Regions from separate parts of the Peribacillus sp. TH16 genome, predicted to be linked through region 2. Evidence: predicted binding sites of a transcription regulator. Region 2 holds the regulator's gene; the other holds the start of a gene.
The links. Region 2 encodes NrdR, which represses ribonucleotide reductase genes. Its sites were predicted from a motif close to AACACNATATATNGTGTT; they were not measured.
Positions count from the first base shown of each region.

Region 1: the regulator NrdR is predicted to act here: its motif matches at 7,185-7,202, upstream of JFV29_RS19005 (vitamin B12-dependent ribonucleotide reductase).

Region 1 covers NZ_JAEKEM010000009.1:1,033,387-1,044,409, forward strand. Annotated here, with positions in the region: gene JFV29_RS18980 (IS1182 family transposase) at 1-519, shown strand, start outside; gene JFV29_RS18985 (patatin-like phospholipase family protein) at 665-1,546, opposite strand; gene splB (spore photoproduct lyase) at 1,631-2,656, opposite strand; gene JFV29_RS18995 (hypothetical protein) at 2,794-2,979, shown strand; gene JFV29_RS19000 (MFS transporter) at 3,009-4,259, opposite strand; gene JFV29_RS19005 (vitamin B12-dependent ribonucleotide reductase) at 4,466-7,036, opposite strand; gene JFV29_RS19010 (lipoate--protein ligase family protein) at 7,426-8,262, opposite strand; gene JFV29_RS19015 (rhodanese-like domain-containing protein) at 8,479-8,862, shown strand; gene gcvPB (aminomethyl-transferring glycine dehydrogenase subunit GcvPB) at 9,040-10,497, opposite strand; gene gcvPA (aminomethyl-transferring glycine dehydrogenase subunit GcvPA) at 10,490-11,023, opposite strand, start outside.
Region 2 covers NZ_JAEKEM010000009.1:1,408,724-1,419,746, reverse strand. Annotated here, with positions in the region: gene ytaF (sporulation membrane protein YtaF) at 1-572, shown strand, start outside; gene coaE (dephospho-CoA kinase) at 597-1,196, shown strand; gene JFV29_RS20910 (glyceraldehyde-3-phosphate dehydrogenase) at 1,356-2,393, shown strand; gene speD (adenosylmethionine decarboxylase) at 2,785-3,165, shown strand; gene nrdR (transcriptional regulator NrdR) at 3,425-3,886, shown strand; gene JFV29_RS20895 (replication initiation and membrane attachment family protein) at 3,945-5,363, shown strand; gene dnaI (primosomal protein DnaI) at 5,350-6,288, shown strand; gene ytxC (sporulation protein YtxC) at 6,409-7,245, shown strand; gene thrS (threonine--tRNA ligase) at 7,686-9,617, shown strand; gene JFV29_RS20875 (hypothetical protein) at 9,722-9,892, shown strand; gene JFV29_RS20870 (GNAT family N-acetyltransferase) at 9,977-10,534, shown strand; ribosomal protein L20 leader region at 10,598-10,734, shown strand; gene infC (translation initiation factor IF-3) at 10,833-11,023, shown strand, end outside.

The DNA of each region.
Region 1 (11,023 bases), 380 kb from region 2:
CCAGCCATTACAAGCTACCTTTTTGGGAAAGAAATCACACCAGCTTTACCCTATACACGTCCACGAACAAAAGAAGGGTTCTTTCGCAAGCATGACTATGTTTACGATGAACATTTTAATTGTTATCTCTGCCCATCGGGCGAGATTTTAAAGTACTCAACAACAAATAAAGAGGGCTATCGCGAGTACAAATCACCCAAACACACTTGTGCGACATGCTCATTTTTATCACAGTGTACAGTAAGCAAAGACCATCAAAAAGTGGTGACACGCCATATCTGGCAAAATTATATGGAAGAAGCAGATCATCTGCGTCACCACAAGGATGTAAAACCTATATATGCGAAACGCAAAGAAACAATAGAGCGTGTATTCGCAGATGCAAAAGAAAAGCATGGTATGCGTTGGACTACTTTAAGGGGACTTAAAAAATTGTCGATGCAGGCGATGCTTACATTCGCTGCCATGAATTTAAAGAAGATTGCCAATTGGACATGGCAAGGTCCAATAATGGCTTAATAAAGTGGGCTCGTAGAGGCCCAATCTCTTAATCTTGATCAAAATTCAAAGGGAATTTCAAAAGGGGTCCAGAATTAAAACATTCTGGACCCCTTTTGTCTACAAACTGAATCGGGCTTCTTTTTAAGAGCCCGATTTTTCTTTTTTAATATGTCCAATGCTTTAAGAATTCTCTAGTAAACTGACGACCACGATTCATTAACTCTCCTTTTTTTTCATCATTCAAGTTGAAATCCATAGCGGAGATCCCCTTCATCGGGATAAATACAATATTCTGAACATGTTTCTTGGAAATATAACGTGCATCATGGGCATCTTTCATCGTCTTGAATAGTGCTGAGAACAATTCAACCGCATTATCCACTTCATGCGGCTTCCATATCTCATCTGCACTAAGACGTAAGCCTATGACTGGTCGTTCCTTTCTTACATGGTCTGAATTAAATAACCACATTGGAAAATTGCTTAACACGCCTCCATCAACAAATAGAAACGTACTTTTCCCAACATTCAGCTTTACTGGTTCAAAGAAATATGGAATGCTACAACTCATTCTTACCGCCTTGGCCACTGGAAAAGTGCTTGGATCGATTCCATAGTTCGGTAACTCATCAGGAAGCACTACCAATTTCCCATGTGTAATATCAGAGGTAATAATACGGAGAGAATTTGGTGGAACATCATTAAAGGTGACTACATTCCTTTCTGCTAGTTTACCCGCAACCCAATTTTCCAAGGCCTCCCCTTTATATAAACCTAATTTCCAATAAACAAGTAGCCACTTGGCAAGTGGGATAGGCAAAAGGCCCCGCCTCTTATCCAACAGGCTACTTAATTCTATATCAAGAAAAACCTCTTCCATTTCTTTTCCTGTATAACCTGCAGCTAAAAAAGCTGCTATAATTGAGCCTGCACTCGTTCCAGCTGTCCTTTTAAATACAAATCCACGTTCCTCCAATTCCTGCAGGGCTCCTACTAAACCATATGCCTTAATCCCGCCTCCGGAAAAAACGCCGTCAATAATCATTGCTGCCCTCCTCTAATCCGGTCTTTACATTTTTAAGCAGGATTAGAGCGATTTATGACTGATTTATATAGAAACAACCTTTCATCAGGTAAAATACTGAATTTCCGATTTTGGGAAAAACTTCGCTATATACCCTCGGATAGTTGATTCAAGTTCTGCTGCTTCTTCAGTTTGATACACATATTTCCCAATGCCATAGCGACCCCATTTATATTTCCGTTTCGTTTCATCAAGTTCCAATTTTGTTTTAGGGTAATTTTTTTGAATCACTTTTTTTGCAGGACCAGTAAACCTATGCTGGATTAACTCAAAAGTTAAATCAGGAATATCCACCCCTTCTAATGCCTCACTTAACCGCTCGAATAGTTCAAAGTAGCCTTCCTTCCATGCTTCATGACGATATATTGGTGCAACGATAAAACCTAATGGGTATCCTGCACCTGCTACCTTGCGTGCCGCTTCCATTCTTTCCTCAAAGCTCGAAGTTCCAGGCTCAAAATTCTTGATCACGTAACGTGAATTAATACTAAACCGAAATCTTGTTTTCCCATTATGTTCGGCATCCAATAGATGATCGACATGATGAAATTTAGTTACAAATCGGAGAACACCGTTTTCACTTTTACCAAAATATTCAATGGCCCTTTTTAATGAATGTGTCAAATGGTCAATGCCGACAATATCAGAAGTACATGCCGCCTCGAAGCGGGTAATTTCAGGTTTTCTTTCGTTTATATATTTTTCAGCTGCTTCGAAAATCTCATCAAGATTCACGTATGTCCTAATGTATGGTTTTGTACCTAGCGTCGTCTGTAAATAACAATAGTGACAGTGACCCATACACCCAGTAGCAAGCGGGATAGCATATTCTGCAGATGGCTTAGACGAGTCGAACTTCAACGTTTTCCTGATTCCCACAACCAGCGTCGACTTGGCGACACGATATTTTTGCAAATCATTATCCCCAGGTAAATCTCTAATTTGATTATGTGAAGTCGTTTCACGGATCTCAATATTCATATCCTCAAATTTCTTTTTTAATTCTCGGCCAAGCGGGTATTCCAGTGCTCTTGGCTCAATATATACTAGCTGTGGGATAAATGGTTTCATATACTTCTCCATTCTTTTTCGGATTTGTTCATACTTTTATTCAAACTAGACAATCTAACTTATAAGGATAGTTTTTCTTAATTCAATTATCCTCATGATTGATTCTAATTGGTAAATTCAAGTATGGGAGATGTGATATGACTAAAAAGCAAGACTTCTTGACAAATGGAATGGGTAAACAAGTAATTACCGTACAAACAGATAATAAATTTCCCAATCCCCGGAATGTCCCTGGAGACTCTGTCGATGAATACTCGGTGTTAAAGGATGGAAACCAATACTTGGCCGAAAAGGAAATTGCCCAACAAAATGAAAATGGCTGACAAATGAATGAAGCAAAGAAGACCGAATCCTAAGACTCGGTCTTCTCTTCTGCATTCATTTTCATTGTATTTTCTTTAAGGAGTTTAAACGCAAGGAAAAGCAAGATAATACCAAATACTCCGGCAATAATATAACTTATATTTAAATAGTTTTTCATTAACACTGACATGAGTGGTGGTCCTGCTGCAACACCAATAAATCGTGCAGAACTATAGAAAGAGGAAATTGTTCCCCGCTGTGTCTTTTCAATATTTTCAGTAATGAGCGCATCCAAAGTTGGAAGCATGGCACCAATCGCGATTCCTAATACACTTGTTATTATAAGCAGCAACACAATTTTTTCCTTCGTATAGCCAACAAAAACTATACTTCCTGACATTAATATTAAGCTAATCAATATAATCCTTCTCATCAACGGTATGCTTCCTTTTATCTTCCTTCCCGCCACATAAGAGGAGATACATAAGAAGAACAAAGGGATCGCCAAGACAAAGCCTTTTTTAATGCCTTTTAAATCATGTAATTTTTCTAGACTTTCCGATAAAAAAAATAGCACTGCAAAAAGAACAAGCATGACAAAAACGCCCAATAGGAATACAACGGAAAGCCACTTTCCTCCCTCCTCAAAGGTTACTTTCGTTTTATTTAAAAATTCTTTGAACTTTATTGGTGCATGATTATTCTTCGGTACTTTTATAAAGAAAAAAACGAGAACAATCGAAATTAAACTAAAAAAGGAAATAGAAAAGAACGGTAAAAACCAAATAAGTGAAGCGAATAAGGATCCTAAAATCGGACTTAACACTTTCCCGAAGGTATTCGATGTTTCAATTATGCCTAAACAGGAACTTGTTTTCTCATCATCAGCTTTATAAAGGTCGCCTACTAACGGCAAGACGATTGGAGTTGCCCCAGCCGCACCAATCCCTTGTAGAACGCGGCCCAAGATAATCCAGGTATACGGATTGTCCATCTTCCAGGAAACAAAACCAGCAATCAAACCACCTATCAAAGCTAAAATCAGGCTGGGTAGGATAACTTTTTTCCTTCCAATGCGATCAGACAAGTAACCTGCTACTGGAATTAGAAAAATGGAAGCGATTGAATAACTGGTGATTATCATACTCGACTGAAAGGATGTTATGTTCACTTTTTCTTCAAAAACCGGCAACACCGGAATAAGCATAGAATTTCCTAGTGTCATGACGAGCGGAATCGAAGCCATGCTTACAATACACCAAGCACTTACCTTCGTATTATCGCATTTCTGATTTTCCATTCATACACCCCATCATAGTTAATACATTGTAGTTTAACCATATATAAAGAAAAGCCTTCACGAAAATGAATAACAATTAATAGTTTACAGACCAATAAAAGGTAACCTTTAAAATTTCAAAATATTGAATACACTCTTAGATTTGCAAAAAAAAGCCGTTAAGATCAGCTTTTCAGCTATACCTTAACGACTTTCTTAAATCAAGCTTATAGGCCGCATTTTAATTGTGCGCCACAATTCGTGCATGTATTACATCCGCCCATTTCCTGAACTTCACCTTTACGGCAAACAGGACAGGTGTTACCTACTTCCGACCCAATCGTAACATTCGTCGAACGCAGTTCATTTATCGTATCAACCAATACGACTTTTTTCTTTTCTTCCACATCTGTTAATTCATCCATTTCAAGTTGCTCATCCATTTGATTTTCTTCTGCTTTAAGCGTAAGAACCTGACTGTCACGGCTTCCATCTACATATACCGTACCGCCTTTTGCTCCGCCTTTGTATAGACGTTCATATACTTTTTCTACTTGTTCAACGGTATATCCTTTAGGAGCGTTAACCGTTTTACTAATCGAACTGTCAATCCAGCGTTGAATAATGCATTGAACGTCAGCATGTGCTTCAGGAGCCAATTCCATTGCAGAAATGAACCATTTCGGAAGCTTTTCTGGATCCGCTTTTGGATGACGATCCAAGTATTCCTGTACGATGTCAGCCTTAACCTCAATGAATTTACCAAGACGACCGCTACGGAAATAGGTGAAAGAGAAATATGGTTCAAGACCAGTAGATACCCCAACCATCGTACCTGTACTGCCTGTAGGAGCAACAGTCAATAAATGAGAATTACGGATGCCATGTGCAGCAACACTTTCTCTGATATCTTCTGGCATTTTTTCCATAAACCCAGTTTGAGTGAAACGCGTTCTAAGCTCATTCGTTTCTTCATCAGTTGACCCGATTAGGAACGGGAAACTGCCCTTTTCTTTAGCAAGGTCTACTGAAGTCCTGTAAGCTGTAGTTGCAATCGTTTCAAACACCTTGTCTACCAGGATATTCCCTTCTTCAGATCCGTACTCCGTTTCACAATAGATTAACAAATCATGTAGACCCATAACACCAAGACCAACCCGTCTCTCGCCGAGTGCTTGTTTCTTGTTTTCATCTAAGAAGTAAGGGGTCGCGTCAATGACGTTATCCTGCATACGCACACCCACTTCTACGGTCTGCTTAAGTTTCTCAAAGTTAACTGTTTTGTTATCTTTATCAGCCATTTCTGCTAAATTGACAGCTGCTAGGTTACACACAGAGTATGGAGCCAGTGGCTGTTCACCACATGGGTTCGTTGCTACAACTTGTTGTCCGTATGCTTTTGCATTTGTCATCTCGTTAGCATTATCAATAAAGAAAATACCCGGCTCTGCAGAATAAGTAGCACAAATATTAATTAAGTTCCAAAGCTCTTTAGCTCGGATTTTACGGTAAACACGGACTTTGCGGCCCATTTTTTCCCACTCACGTACATCACCGACATTGTGCCATTCTTCATTATAAATCGCCATTTCTTCAGCATTATAGCTTTCAACATCCGGGAAACGCAATTCATATTCGCCATCTTGTTCGGCAGCTTCCATAAATTCCTTAGTCAAGCAAATCGAGATATTGGCGCCTGTTAGAAAATCGGCATTATGGACACTGTACGTTCCGCCTGTACGAACCTTTTCCTCGGCCTCTCTAATGATTTTCTCGCTAAATCCGCCTAAACCCGGAATCTCTTTATAGTTGATGATACCTTGGTACATAGCCGTTTCCTGTTCGGTATGCGGAGTGAATTTTAATTTATCTGTAGCGTACTTTTTGATGGTTTCATCTTTTGTGTTTTCCACTAAGTAGCGAAGAATCCGTGGATTTTGCATTTTCGAAATAATGAACTCAGCAATATCTGGATGCCAATCCGCAAGCATAATCATTTGTGCACCGCGTCTGCTTCCGCCCTGTTCAACAAGATGGGTCAATTTCGCAATATCATCAAGCCATGAAACTGAACCGGAGGATTTTCCATTTACCCCTTTTGCCAATGTATTTCTTGGACGAAGTGTCGATCCGTTCGTACCTACACCGCCTCCGCGGCTCATGATTTCCATGACTTGCTTTCTATGTTCGGAAATTCCTTCGCGTGAATCCGGAACAAATGGCATTACATAGCAATTAAAATAAGTAACATCCGTGTTAGAACCGGCTCCATATAATACACGTCCTGCTGGGACAAAATTAAGGTTCTTTAATTCTTCATAGAACTTATTGAACCATTCCGTTCTTTTTTCCTCAGTCTTTTCCACTGAAGCCAATCCCGTTGCATTACGTTTTGCAATTTGTTCATAGTATATTTCAAGCGGCTTTTCAATGATATCAAGCGGTCGATTTACAATCCCCGTTGCCACTTCTTCCGGGTTATCTAATGCTCCGCGAAATTCATCATCCACTAATACCTTAGCTTTTTTCGTTTCCCAATCTATTTCAACGATGTAACCAAGACCCCGTGCAGGGAATTTCGGATCTTCCTTAATCGTCAATACTACAAAATCGCCAGTCGAGAGCGTAATTTTTTCAGTATCCTTAAAAGAATAGCGGTCAAGCATAACTAGACGGGACACGCCTTTATGCGTCATTTTCATATCAGCTGTTACAGGATGGACCTGGGGAAATAAAGAAATATCCTTATTCAACCTTTCTAGATCAACCTTTAAAGCTTCTTTTATTACAACCGACATAATTCCCTCTCCTTTATATGTTTCAAGATCCGTTCTTGCTGCAAAAATTTATATGTAGTCTTACATGTCCGTTTCGCTTAACAAGTTACCCTAAATTTATCATAGCGAAACTCAAAAATCAATATATAGTGTCGTAATAAATATTTCGACTACTATATATTGTGTTTGTGTTGATTAACTTTTAATTTTGTCAAACGATAAATCAATTAATATAGTTAGTAAAAGGGAGGAAAATGTCGATTTATAATAATTTTTCATCAGATTTCAATTAATTTGAACCTTGCTTTTTCCCTGTCCTTGTTAGTGCTTATCGTTGCAAGGAAAAGCTTATTTGTTTGCAAAAATCTGAAAAAACATTTTTATTATCTGTTCTAATTATCCTGCTTCTTCTATCTCAAAAAATTCCATTCATCGCTTTCATATTTGCTTTCTGCAATGGCTTTCACTTCCAGCAATTGCTGTTCAGTGAGGACGTATGGCTCTAATTCGATCGAAAGTCCATCGGCAAAACCTTTTTCAAAAGCATCTTTTGCTTCTGGGATGGTAATCTTTCTTCCGGCAATGTCATTTATGGCCACGGCTTTGTTTTTTAAGTTTTTTTGCATTCTCTCTTTAACCCTGTCATTTGAGAATTTAAACACGCTAAAGAGCTTTTCATCATCAAGTTCAAGTAAAATGGCCCCGTGTTGAAGGATGACGCCCTTTTGCCTTGTTTGTGCACTGCCAGCTACCTTACGGCCCTCAACGACCAATTCATACCAGCTTGGCGCATCAAAACAGACGGAAGACTTGGGTGCTTTTAAAGCCGCTTTCTCCTGATCGGTTCGAGGTACAGCAAAATAAGCATCCAATCCAAGATTCCTGAACCCCATTAATATTCCTTCAGAAATAACTCGATATGCCTCAGTAACAGTAGTAGGCATTCCCGGATAGGATTCTGGGACAATTACGCTATAAGTCAATTCATGTTCGTGCAGTACAGCACGTCCTCCTGTTGGTCTGCGAACAAAACCGAGGCCCTGCCTTTTAACTTCTTCTATATCAATTTCAGATTCTGCCTTTTGAAAATAACCAATCGACAATGTAGCTGGGTCCCAACCGTAAAAGCGGATAATCGGTGGTATTTCCCCTTTACTCTGCCAGTTTAAAAGAGCTTCGTCCATCGCCATATTAAAAGCCGGTGAACAATATCCAGAATCTATAAATCCCCATTTTTCTTTTGTCATCCTTACCCCTCATTTCATGTAGACTGTTTAAAAGTAAGTCAGTAATTCCGTCATAAAAAAACTCACATTTAGTAGTTTAACAGACTTTAACACTCTAAAAAAGAAAGTACCATTAAGTCGATAAAGAATTTTACGAAAATATTTTTTGATTATTAGTTAAAGCAATTATATAATAAAGATTGTCTGTATTCGTTAGGTAGAAGGGAGTTTTTATGTTTGGAATTATTATATACACTGCTCATCATCATAGGAGTGGTTATTGCGTATTCACTTTTTAATTGGTACCGCCAGCGTAAAATCGTTAAAACGTTAACACAGGATGAATTTATTGCTAACTACAGAAAAGTACAACTAATCGATGTGCGGGAACCAAATGAATTTGATAATGGTCATATCTTAGGCGCAAGAAACATCCCTATGACTCAAATGAAAACACGCCTGGTCGAAATTAGGCCGGACAAGCCTGTATACTTGTACGCTCAAAGCGAAATCATCAGCGGAAGAGCTGCAGCCATGCTATACAAAAAAGGTTACAAAGAACTGTTTCACCTAAAAGGCGGTTTCAAAATGTGGACCGGTAAAATTAAAGCAAAGAAATAAGAACCCATCTCCGCATGGGCTCTTTTTAATTAAAAAGCTATCATACTAAAAATTGAAATGAAATGCCGTCTTAAAGCTTATTATGTCTTATTGTATATTCATTTCCAGCTGGTCATTCTCTATACATATAATGAATAAAAATCCCCGCTCAGATGGCGGGGATTTTTATTTAGGCTATTAAGCTTGATAACGGAGGACTGGTTTTCTTGCAGCAAGCGTTTCATCCAGCCTTTTAATAACTGTTGTATGTGGCGCTTCCTGTACGATCTCCGGAGTTTCTTCCGCTTCCTTAGCTATCTGAATCATCGCATCAATGAACGCGTCGAGAGTTTCCTTTGACTCCGTTTCAGTCGGTTCTATCATCATTCCTTCTTCCACGTTCAACGGGAAGTAAATAGTAGGTGGATGATAGCCGAAGTCTAGTAATCTTTTGGCAATATCGAGTGTTCGGACGCCCAACTTCTTTTGCCGGCGGCCACTAAGCACAAACTCATGCTTACAATGGCGATTATATGGTAAATCAAAATATGGTTCCAACCTACGCATCATATAATTCGCATTGATGACCGCATTCTCCGTGACAGCCCTAAGACCATCAGGACCCATAGAACGAATGTACGTATAAGCCCTCACATTTATTCCGAAGTTTCCGTAATAAGGTTTAACTCTTCCGATGGATTGCGGGCGATCATAATCCAGCATAAATTGCTCATCTCGTTTGACCACGAGTGGTTTAGGCAAGTAGGGAATCAAATCCGATTTTACTCCGACAGGACCAGATCCCGGGCCACCGCCACCATGTGGACCTGTAAATGTTTTATGGAGATTTAAATGGACCACATCAAAGCCCATATCACCTGGACGGGCTTTAGATAGGACTGCATTAAGATTGGCTCCGTCATAATAAAGCTTCCCACCAGCATCGTGGACAAGTTTTGCCATTTCCAAAATATTCTCTTCAAACAATCCTAATGTATTGGGATTCGTCAGCATTAAAGCCGCTGTATCCGAACCTACCACGCGCTTTAAATCTTCAAGGTCAACTAAGCCATTTTCATCTGATTTTACCGTAATCGTTTCGAGCCCCGCAACAGTGGCGGAAGCTGGATTCGTACCGTGTGCCGAATCAGGAACTATCACTTTCGTCCGTGCTGTATCGCCGTTTGCTTCATGGAAGGCACGAATCATCATTAATCCTGTCCATTCACCATGTGCACCTGCTGCTGGCTGTAAGGTCACTTGATCCATCCCTGTGATTTCTGTTAAATATTCTTGCAAGTCAAATAATAGTTCCAAGGCTCCCTGTACAGTCGCCGGATCTTGATATGGATGGATATGGGCGAAACCGTTAAAACGCGCCACATTTTCATTTATCTTCGGGTTATACTTCATCGTACAAGAACCGAGTGGATAAAAGCCCGAATCCACCCCGTGATTCCGTTTGGAAAGAGCTGTATAATGACGCATGATATCTAATTCCGATACTTCTGGAAGCTCAGCCTCTTCTTGACGGATGTATTCGGCAGGAAAAATCTCTTCAAGTGAAATTTCTTCAACATCCATTTCCGGTAGACTGTACCCTATTCGACCGGACGTACTGATTTCAAAAATGAGTGATTGATCTTGATTATTCATGTTGATCCCCCAATTCCTGCGCAAGTGCATCAATTTCTTCTTTTGTTCTAAGTTCTGTTACAGCCACAAGCATATGGTCTTTCAGCTGTGGATAAACAGTCCCTAAGTCGAAGCCGCCGATAATTTCTTTTTCAAAAAGACTTTGATTAATTTCTTGGTAAGATGCCGGCAGTTTAATGACAAATTCATTAAACGATGGTCCCTCAAACACCACTTCTATTCCTTTTTCCTTTATAGCTTTTTTTGCATAATAGGCTTTTTGTATATTATTCACTGCCATTTCTTTGACACCCTTTTTCCCAAGTGCGGTCATCGCAACAGAAGCTGCCAAAGCATTTAACGCCTGATTGGAACAAATATTGGATGTGGCCTTGTCACGACGAATGTGTTGCTCACGAGCTTGAAGCGTCAGCACAAATCCCCGTTTACCATCTTCATCCACTGTTTGCCCGACGAGACGGCCTGGCACTTTACGAACAAGTTTGTTCGTGACCGCAAAGTATCCGCAATGCGGTCCGCCAAAAGC
Region 2 (11,023 bases):
TGACATTTGGTATGCGAAAGATGAAAATCCCCTTAAAGTCAATAGCGGTCATTTCATTTTGTTCGGCACTGAGTTTAGGCATTGCGATGGTCATCGGGCAGTTCATCAGTCAGCTTATTTCTGTCGGAGCGGCTGAAAAAACTGGGGGCATCATTCTCATTTTTCTTGGTGCTTGGATGGTATACCAGTATTTTAAGCCTGATAAGGAATTGAACGACGAAAGATATCATGAAAAAATCATCTTTAACTTTGAAATTAAATCACTTGGAGTAGTCATAAATATTTTACAAAAACCATTGAATGCCGATTTTGACAAATCAGGAACAATTACTGGTGTTGAAGCACTTGTTCTCGGGTTTGCACTTTCGCTTGATGCGTTCGGAGCTGGAGTTGGAGCAGCTATGATCGGGATTTCACCGATTATTCTCGCAATATGTATCGCTGTAATGAGTTCAATCTTCATTTGGAGCGGACTTCAAAGCGGGAAATTGCTTTCAAATAATAAAATTGTGCAGCAGTTAACCTTTCTTCCGGGCGTGCTATTGATTTTAATTGGTGTATTCAAGTTATAATAATTGATTTAAAAGGGGGAGCTTATGGGACAAATCATTGGAATCACCGGGGGGATTGCAAGCGGGAAAAGCAGCGTCAGCCTTTATATACAGGAACTTGGTTTCACGATTGTAGATGCAGATGTGGCCTCCCGCGCAGTCGTAGAGCCAGGTGAAGAAGCCTACCATCAAGTAGTAAAAGCTTTTGGTGAAGATATTTTATTGGTGGATGGCAATATTGATCGGGTGAAATTAGGGTCTATTATATTTCATGATCAAGAAAAGAGATTGCTTTTAAATAGTATCGTGCACCCTGCTGTTAGGAATTGGATGCGTCTAAAAACGGAAAAGGCACTCGCTGCAGGAGAAGAAACGGTATTTATGGATATTCCGCTCCTATTCGAAAGTAAGTTAACATTCATGGTTGAAAAGACTCTATTGGTATATGTAGATGAGCGCGTTCAATTGGAACGCTTAATGAACCGGAATGGATTATCAGAGACAGATGCACTTGCAAGAATTCAATCACAGATGCCGTTAGCTGATAAAAAAGTTTTAGCGGATGCGGTCATTGATAATAATGGGAATCTTGAGGAAACAAAGAAGCAGGTTAAAACCGTACTTTGCAATTGGAATGTCTTATAAATGAGAAAAAAGGGAGAAGCCTTATGGTTTCTTCCTTTTATTTTGAAAAAATAACAACAATCCGCATTTTTATTAGCACAATTGCACTCAATTATGTTATACTAATTACATATGAGAGGTAATAAGTATAACATTAATATTTTCAGGAGGGTCCGAACAATGAATTCAAGAATAGCGATTAACGGATTTGGGAGAATTGGAAGAATGGTTTTCCGAAAGGCCATATTAGATGAGAGTTTGGACATTGTTGCCATTAATGCAAGCTATCCTGCTGAAACTTTAGCCCACTTACTAAAATATGATACGATCCATGGTAAATTCGACGGTATAATTGTAGCGGAAGATGATTCACTTGTAGTGAATGGCCGCCGTGTACAACTAATAAATAACCGCGATCCAAAGCAATTGCCTTGGAAAGAGATGAACATAGATATTGTAATCGAAGCTACGGGCAAATTCAATGATCGTTCTAAAGCGGCTCTTCATTTAGATGCAGGGGCAAAAAGAGTTATTTTATCCGCTCCGGGTAAAAATGAAGACGTTACCATTGTAATGGGCGTCAATCAGGAAGCGCTAGAAATTGACAAGCATTTTGTTATATCCAATGCATCTTGTACAACTAACTGCCTTGGACCAGTTGCGAAAGTGCTCGATGAAAAATTCGGCATTGACAACGGTTTAATGACAACGATTCATTCTTATACAAATGACCAAAATAATATCGATAACCCGCACAAAGACTTAAGACGTGCTCGTGCAGCTGCAGAAAGTATCATTCCTACGACAACAGGAGCGGCTAAAGCCATCTCTCTAGTTTTGCCTCAATTAAAAGGCAAGCTTCACGGTATGGCGATACGTGTACCAACACCTAACGTTTCTTTAGTCGATCTTGTTGTGGACTTAAATCATGATGTAACGATTGATGAAGTGAACCAAGCATTCATTGACGCATCAGAAAATGAACTTAAAGGGATTATGGAATTCACGACAGAACCTCTTGTTTCGAGTGACTTCAAAACTAATCCGCACTCTGCAATCATCGATGGTCTATCAACGATGATGATTGGGAATAGAAAAGTGAAAGTCCTTGCTTGGTATGATAACGAGTGGGGTTACTCAAACCGTGTAGTGGATCTTGTAAATTTAGTAGCTTCCGAGTTGAAAAAAACTTTAGAAGTTCAATTATCTGCTAATTAGTTGAATAAACCCGAGTCTGCTGAGTCTTTTAGCGGGCTCGGGTTTATTTTTAGCGAATTTTTAATTCTATTTTTAGCGGTTTAATGTGAAATTTTTTTTGCGAAGTGATAAACTGCTATGAAATGATTCAAAGGGCAAGGACTCCATTAAGAAAGCCCTTACATTTTTTTCGTATAAACATTATCTTGCCGAAAATTCAAAATGGCAGTTGCAAAAAAATTTCAAACAATATATACTATGAATCGTGAACTTCTTCAAAAGAGAGTTTGCACGATGGCTACTTAAAGGGTTAGGACCTCTTTGGACTAACTTTCCCCCGTGGTAGTTGTTAGAAGTTATGTAATTTTTAATCATGGTAAGGGGGAAGCTTAAAATGGAAACAGCTTACACTATGGAAACAATGGGTAGACATGTCATTTCTGAACTTTGGGGTTGTGACTTTGAAAAACTGAACAATATTGATTTGATTGAAAAGATTTTTGTTGATGCTGCATTGAAGTCAGGTGCAGAGGTTCGCGAAGTAGCATTCCACAAGTTTGCTCCACAAGGAGTAAGTGGGGTTGTCATCATTTCTGAATCACATTTAACGATTCACAGTTTTCCAGAACACGGCTATGCAAGCATTGATGTCTATACATGTGGTAATTTGGATCCGAATATTGCGGCAAACTATATTGCTGAAGCTTTGAATGCGCAAACACGTGAAAACATTGAACTTCCACGTGGATTAGGTCCGGTACAAATGAAAAAAGCCAATATAAGTGCCCTATAAAAAACGTATACACAGAGATGCCATGGGTGCATCTCTTTTTTAATGCAATAAATTAGCAAGCCCGCTTTAAAGTAAAGATTGTGACTAGTAAAAAGCATAAAGACTCTGATAACGCTCCTTCAAAAAAGTGCCTACTGTTGGAAGTTACACTTTTTACTTGTACTGGTTGTTCCTTTTAATATAAGATTGAGATAGAAGAGTAAATCCTTGGGGAACATTTAGATAGGGGAGTCCTACATAAAATACGGAGCTGATAATGATGAAATGCCCATCATGTCAATATAATGGAACAAGAGTGCTCGATTCCAGGCCAGTCGATGAAAGTAAATCGATTCGACGACGCCGTGAATGTGAGGCATGTGGTTTTCGATTCACGACATTTGAAAAGGTAGAGGAAACGCCGCTGATTGTAGTGAAAAAAGGCGGGACACGGGAAGAGTTCAGTCGTGATAAAATCCTACGTGGCTTAATCAGGGCCTGCGAAAAACGTCCAGTTCCACTAAAGGAATTGGAGCAAATTACCAGTTATGTAGAAAAGGAATTGCGCAACCAGGGCATCGCAGAAGTGAAAAGTGACAATGTCGGCGAAATGGTGATGGACAAACTGGCAGAAGTCGATGAGGTTGCCTATGTTAGATTCGCTTCCGTATATCGACAATTTAAAGATATTAATGTCTTTATTGATGAATTGAAAGATTTAATAAATAAAGAAAGAAAGTAGAGCTGAAGATTTACTTTGGCTCTTTTTTCACTACATCTTTTGAAAGGTTTGAATGGAGATGTCAATGCATTGGCAAGAATTGCTCCCAGCGGATTCATACTTGGTTTCATCTGCGGGGCTGCTTCATGATTATGATCGGAAAATACTAACCCGACTATATCAACCTCTTATTGGACCGATCTGTATTAGCCTATACATGACGTTATGGAGTGAGTTAGAGGAAAATCGGCTCTGGTCGGAAGCTTCCTCACATTATCAATTAATGAATACAATTGGCCTTAAATTAGGCGATATTTACGAAGCACGCCTTTTGCTTGAGGGAATCGGACTGCTGAATGTGTATAAGAAATCGAAAGAAGATACGAAGGAATTTATTTACGAATTGAATTCGCCGCTGTCACCTCAACAGTTTTTCACTGATGGTATGCTGAATATATACTTATACAAAAAAATTGGCAAAGTACAATTTAACCGGTTAAAGAGATTCTTTTGCGATGATCACATTTTAACGGATCAGTATGAAAGTGTGACAAAATCTTTTGCAGAGGTGTTTTCATCAGATCATTTGGACTCCTTATATGTAACAGATGAAGCGAAAAACGAATGGAAACCTTTGCCCGAACAGCAATATATCAATCGAGCGGATGGAGTCGAGCCATCGGGATTTGACGGCTTATTTGATTTTGACCTTTTGTTAGCCGGAATAAAATCATCAATCGTGCCGAAAAAGGCCTTTACTCCGAAAATAAAAAGTACGATTGCCAAACTTGCCTTTTTATATGGCATTGATCCGCTTGAAATGCAAAAACTAGTTATGGATGCCGTTTCATTGGATGATGAGATCGACGAGGAAATATTAAGAAAGGCGGCAAGGGACTGGTACCAAATCGAGCGACAGGCCGATATGCCTTCCCTTGTCAATCGCGTGCAGCCGATACGTGAACGAACACAAAAAGAAGAACCGAAAACGCAGGAACAAGAGCTAATCCGTCATTTGGAGACGATTTCCCCGCGCGACCGTCTGATGCAGTTGTCAGGCGGTGCAGAGCCATCCAGCGGTGATTTGAAAGTGGTAGAAGGTGTGATGATCAACCAAAAGCTAAATCCGGGGGTCGTCAATGTCTTAATTGAATATGTTATGCTCAAAACAGATATGAAATTCACAAAGGGCTATGTGGAAAAACTGGCGGGCCATTGGGCACGTCTGAAGGTGTCTACTGTCATCGAAGCGATGGAACTAGCTAAAAAAGAGCACCGGAAATATCAGGATTGGGCTCAGGGAAGCAGAAACGTTGCAAAAGGCGGCCGGAAAAAGACGATTCGGGAAGAAGTGGTTCCCGAATGGCTTGAGAAAAAAGAAGAAACACAGCAGGAGCAGAAAGTGGATCAGCCTGAATTGAATGAACAGAAACGCGAGCTTCAGGAGAAATGGAAGCAGTGGAAAGCTGGAGGTGAAATGAACGATGGAAAAGATTAATAGTTCCCTTAATAAATTGGCTAATACAAACCAATTTCAGGAGCGTTATGAAAAGTTAAAACAGGAAATTTTTGAAGACGAACAGGTGCGGCTATTTTTGAATGCCAATAGTTCGACTGTTACGAAGGAAATGATTGATAAAAACTTAGGGAAGCTTTATGAATTTACTTCGCAAAGTAATAAGTGTGATAAATGTCCAAGTTTGGATGGCTGTATCAATATGATGCATGGCTATTATCCCAAACTGGTTGTTCAAGGGAAGGCACTTAATTTGAATTATGAAATCTGTCCGCGGAAATTGGCAGAGGATGAAAAGCGAAAACGCGAAAAATTGATTCGCAGTCTTTATGTGCCAAAGGATATTTTAAAGGCTACCATTGAAGACTTTTCACAAACGGATGATGAAAACAAACGTTTAGGCGTTTTAGGTAAAGCGATGTCATTCATTATGGAGTATGAGCCGGGTAAAAGACAAAAAGGATTATATATTTATGGGAAGTTCGGCGTTGGCAAGACTTATTTATTGGGGGCAATTGCCAATGAACTCGCTGAAAGGCAAATATCCTCACTAATCGTCTATGTACCGGACTACTTAAGAGAACTAAAGGGCTCGATTGGCGATAATACCGTCAATGAGAAAATTGAAATGGTCAAAACGGCACCTGTTCTTATGCTGGATGATATCGGAGCCGAGTCTATGACAAGCTGGGGCCGCGATGAAGTCTTTGGGCCAATTTTGCAATTTAGGATGCTGGAAAACCTGCCTACGTTTTTCACTTCGAATTTTGACATGAATGGCCTTGAAAATCACTTAACCTTTTCACAGCGCGGTGAGAAGGAAGAAGTGAAAGCGGCCAGAGTATTGGAAAGAATTCAATATTTAGCAGAACCGGTCAAGCTTGATGGAATAAACCGGAGAAGATAGTGGAAAGTGGTCTCTTATTAGAGGTCACTTTTTTCTATTACAAGCCTTATCCTACTTCTAAACAAGTCCCTATCCCCATATACATGAAAAAAGAAGCAAGGGGGAAGGGGGGATGTCGTAGTGCAAATTTCGTTTCAAAATGATTCAGAGGCATTAAAATTACTGAATTTAGTTTCTGTCCATCCGTTAGGGGCAGAATTTCAACCATACATTCGATTTCTTCCACAACAAGGTATGTATGTGGATATGACAGAGTCAGTAGGTGATAAATGGCTAATCCTGCTCAGTGAAGTATTTCATTCTTTTTTGTTGGAAGAAAAGATGCTTCCTGTGATTGAACAAATCATAATTAGTAAATTTTTCTATAGAGAACGAGAAGAAATTGAAGCGATTACCGAAATTGCATCATCGATTATTGAAGGAGAAAGAGCTAGGTGTCAAGGGATGTTATTCAGTACGGAAAAAAAATTGATTGAGGAAGGGCTTCAAAGCATTTTGGCGGGGAAGGTGTCTTTTTCATTCGATTCTTTTACGACTTTCCGTTTAAAATCATTTCAGCATACGTTGGAAAAGTATGTGGTCAAGGCGATTGATGAATATAAGTTGGAACAGGACTATCAAAATTTTATTGCTACGCTCCGTGATTGCCTGCATGGGCAGGAGTCGAAATTACCAAAGCTTCATCTTGTCAATCGAGACGGTTTTCAATTCTATGATCAGGAATTCAGCAAGCTTGACCGTCCAAAAATCAATAGTATGATTGACAGGCGGCTCCTTGCCAAAAGTTCACTTTTTCTCGATACGGTGATACTTGCCCCGCTGTTATCGATTGCTCCGGAAAACTTGTACATCTATACAGATGACAAGGAAGAAGGCCTAATTCAAACAATGGCGCGGATTTTCGAGGAGCGGGCGACTGTCCTGCCGCTCTCAGCATTTTCGAAGGCGTTTGAATAATCTTTTTTGGGGATAATGAACAAAACAGAAAATTAACCTTGATTTTCACCGTATAACAAATTATAATTTCCTACATACTATTAAAAACAAAAGTTATGATGAGGACACGGGTATTCTAGTCGCCGATTTTCAGAGAGGGGAGCCAAAAGGCTGTAAGCTTCCTATTCGCATAGATCACTTACCACCTTTAAACTTCGGCTCGGAAAGCAATTAGATTGCGACTATGAGTTGACGGGAAGCTGCCGTTACCAAGTTACAAGTGTCATTTTGCCGTGAAAAGCAAGGTGAAACGAGGGTGGAACCGCGGGTTAATGATTATGATTATTAAGCTCGTCCCTGTTTTATACAGGGGCGGGCTTTTTGTGTTGTAATTAGATTTCTCGCTCGGATACCTATAAGTGAAAACAGATTGTTCTAAAAATAAGAAGGAGTGAAACTGAATGTCTGAATTACTGAAAATATCATTTCCTGACGGAGCAGTGAAGGAGTTTGTTAAAGGTACAACTACTGAAGACATTGCTGCATCCATCAGCCCTGGTTTAAGAAAAAAATCCATTGCTGGAAAGTTCAATGGTGAATTATATGATTTGAAACGTCCAATTGAAGAAGACGGTACAATTGAAATCGTCACACAAGATGCAGCAGATGCGCTTGAAGTGCTTCGCCACAGTACAGCTCATTTGATGGCACAAGCGATCAAACGTCTTTACAAAAATGCTAAATTCGGTGTCGGCCCTGTCATCGAAGGCGGTTTTTACTACGATATGGATCTAGAGGAATCATTAACACCTGAAGATCTTCCTTTGATTGAAAAAGAAATGAAGAAAATCGTTAATGAAAACTTGGAAATTGCTCGCATCGAAGTAAGTCGTGACGAAGCCATATCTCGTTTCAAAGAAATTGGTGACGAGTATAAATTGGAATTGATCGATGCTATTCCTGCAGATCAGCAAGTAACGATCTATGAGCAAGGTGAATTCTTTGACCTTTGTCGCGGAATCCACGTTCCATCTACTGGGAAAATTAAAGAATTCAAGCTATTAAGCGTCGCCGGTGCATACTGGAGAGGCGATAGCAAAAACAAAATGCTTCAACGTATATACGGAACTGCTTTCTTTAAGAAAGAAGAACTATCCGAACACCTACGTTTCCTAGAAGAAGCTAAAGAACGTGACCATCGTAAAATCGGAAAAGAATTGAACCTGTTCATGAGCTCACAGAAAGTTGGACAAGGTCTGCCAATGTGGTTACCAAAGGGTGCGACAATTCGCCGCACAATTGAGCGATATATTGTAGATAAGGAAGAACGCCTGGGTTACGACCACGTGTACACACCTGTAATGGGAAGTGTTGACCTTTATAAAACATCTGGACACTGGGATCATTACCAGGATGATATGTTCCCAGTCATGGAGATGGAAAACGAACAGATGGTCCTGCGTCCGATGAACTGTCCGCATCACATGATGGTATATAAAAACGGCATCCACAGCTATCGCGAGCTACCAATCCGGATTGCTGAGCTTGGCTTGATGCACCGCTATGAAATGTCAGGCGCTCTTTCTGGTCTACAGCGTGTACGTGGGATGACATTGAATGATGCTCACATTTTCGTCCGTCCAGATCAAATTAAAGAAGAGTTCAAACGTGTTGTGAACTTGGTTCTGGAAGTATATAAAGATTTCGATATTAAGGATTATTCATTCCGTCTGTCTTACCGTGATCCGCAGGATAAAGAGAAGTATTTTGATGATGACGCCATGTGGGAAAAAGCACAAAGCATGCTGAAAAGCGCGATGGACGAACTTGGACTAGATTATTTTGAAGCAGAAGGTGAAGCAGCATTCTACGGTCCGAAGCTTGACGTTCAAGTACGTACAGCTTTAGGAAAAGATGAAACTCTTTCAACTGTTCAACTTGATTTCTTGCTTCCTGAACGTTTTGATCTTAACTATGTCGGTGAAGACGGCAAGCAGCACCGTCCGGTCGTTATCCATCGCGGAGTTGTTTCCACAATGGAACGTTTCGTTGCTTACTTAATCGAAGAATACAAGGGGGCATTCCCAACTTGGCTGGCACCTATCCAAGCACAAGTGATTCCGGTCTCACCAGAAGTTCATTTGGATTATGCCAAAGAAGTGCAAGAAAAACTTAAAGCAGAAGGCATCCGTGTTGATTTGGATACACGTGACGAGAAAATAGGTTATAAAATCCGTGAAGCGCAAATGCAGAAAATCCCGTACATGCTGGTTGTTGGTGACAATGAAGCCAAAGAAGGCAGTGTAAACGTACGTAAATACGGTGAACAAAAATCAGAAACAGTCGCGTTTGAAGACTTTGTTTCAGCGATTAAAGCAGAAGTAAGCCGTTAACAGTAAAAGAGAGACACATATTGTTGTGTCTCTCTTTTGCATAATGCATGATTAATAACAACAGCATGTGAAAGTATAGTCAATAATGAAAAGGAGTGGTCAGCATGAATAAGAAATTTTCCTATCTATTCGGGCCAACATTTCTTGTCGTCATCATCTTATTGTTACTGGATGGTTATCGACAATATGCTATTGTCCCGGTCCTGCTGTTTTGGATAGTTCTATTTGCGTGGGATGCTATTGAGAAAAAGAAAAAGGCAAAAGAAAACCCGTAACATTTGAAGACTCTAGTTAATAGATCCAAGATGTAAATTCAGCTAATTACCCAAAAAAATATTTATATGAGGGAGTGGGGAGAAATGGAGATACGGAAGGCTACAAGGCAAGATGCGGGAAAATTGGCAGCTCTGTTCAATCATGTTGAAGATTCCGGGTTCATGTTGTACAATCCGGGTGAAAGAAAAGCAACGGAGAACAAATTGGAGAGGCAAATCGAGCAAATTGAAAATAACCCCCGCTCCGTTTTCCTCGTTGCAGCAAGCGGCCACGACTTGATAGGATATCTCATATTATTGGGCAATGAACTTAGCAGAACAAAGCATTCTGCCAAAATTGTCATCGGCATATCCGAACAAGAGAGAGGAAAAGGAGTCGGAACGAAGCTGTTTCAAAAAATGGAGGAGCAGGCACTGGCATATGAAATCCGGCGCCTTGAATTGACCGTTATTGCTAACAACGAACCAGCACTTTCCCTTTATAAAAAGATGGGTTTTGTACTAGAAGGAACGAAGCGGGACTCATTATTTTTCGATGAAATGTATCATGACGAATACTATTTGTCTAAATTTCTTAAAAAAAACGTATTGTCAAATAACAAAATGTCTGATAAGATTAATTCTGTTGTGAAAAACGAATAAATTAGCATTTGACAAGTCATCAGTGTTTATGATATATTTCTAAAGTGAATTGAATACGTGTTTGAGGAAAAGAAGAAGCACCCGCTTCTCACCTGGTTGACGCAAACGATGCAGTTAACAGGTCATGATTTGATTATTTGGATCTTTCTGAATTAGTCTATCAGTGTGGGTGCAGCATGCATCCACACTTTTTTATTATGATTATATCCTGTAAGCGAGTTGTGAGCGTGACCGAATTGATTCAAATATTCGTATTCGCCAATATCTTTGGAGGTGGCTAACTATTAGTAAAGACGCGATGGTAAACGAGGGCATCCGAGCCCGTGAAGTTCGTCTTATTGACCAAAACGGAGAACAACTTGGAATTAAAACGAAACTCGAAGCATTGGAAATTGCCGCTCGTGTAAATCTTGATCTAGTTTTAGTTGCTGCAAATGCAAAGCCTCCGGTAGCCCGGATTATGGACTACGGAAAACACCGCTTCGAGCA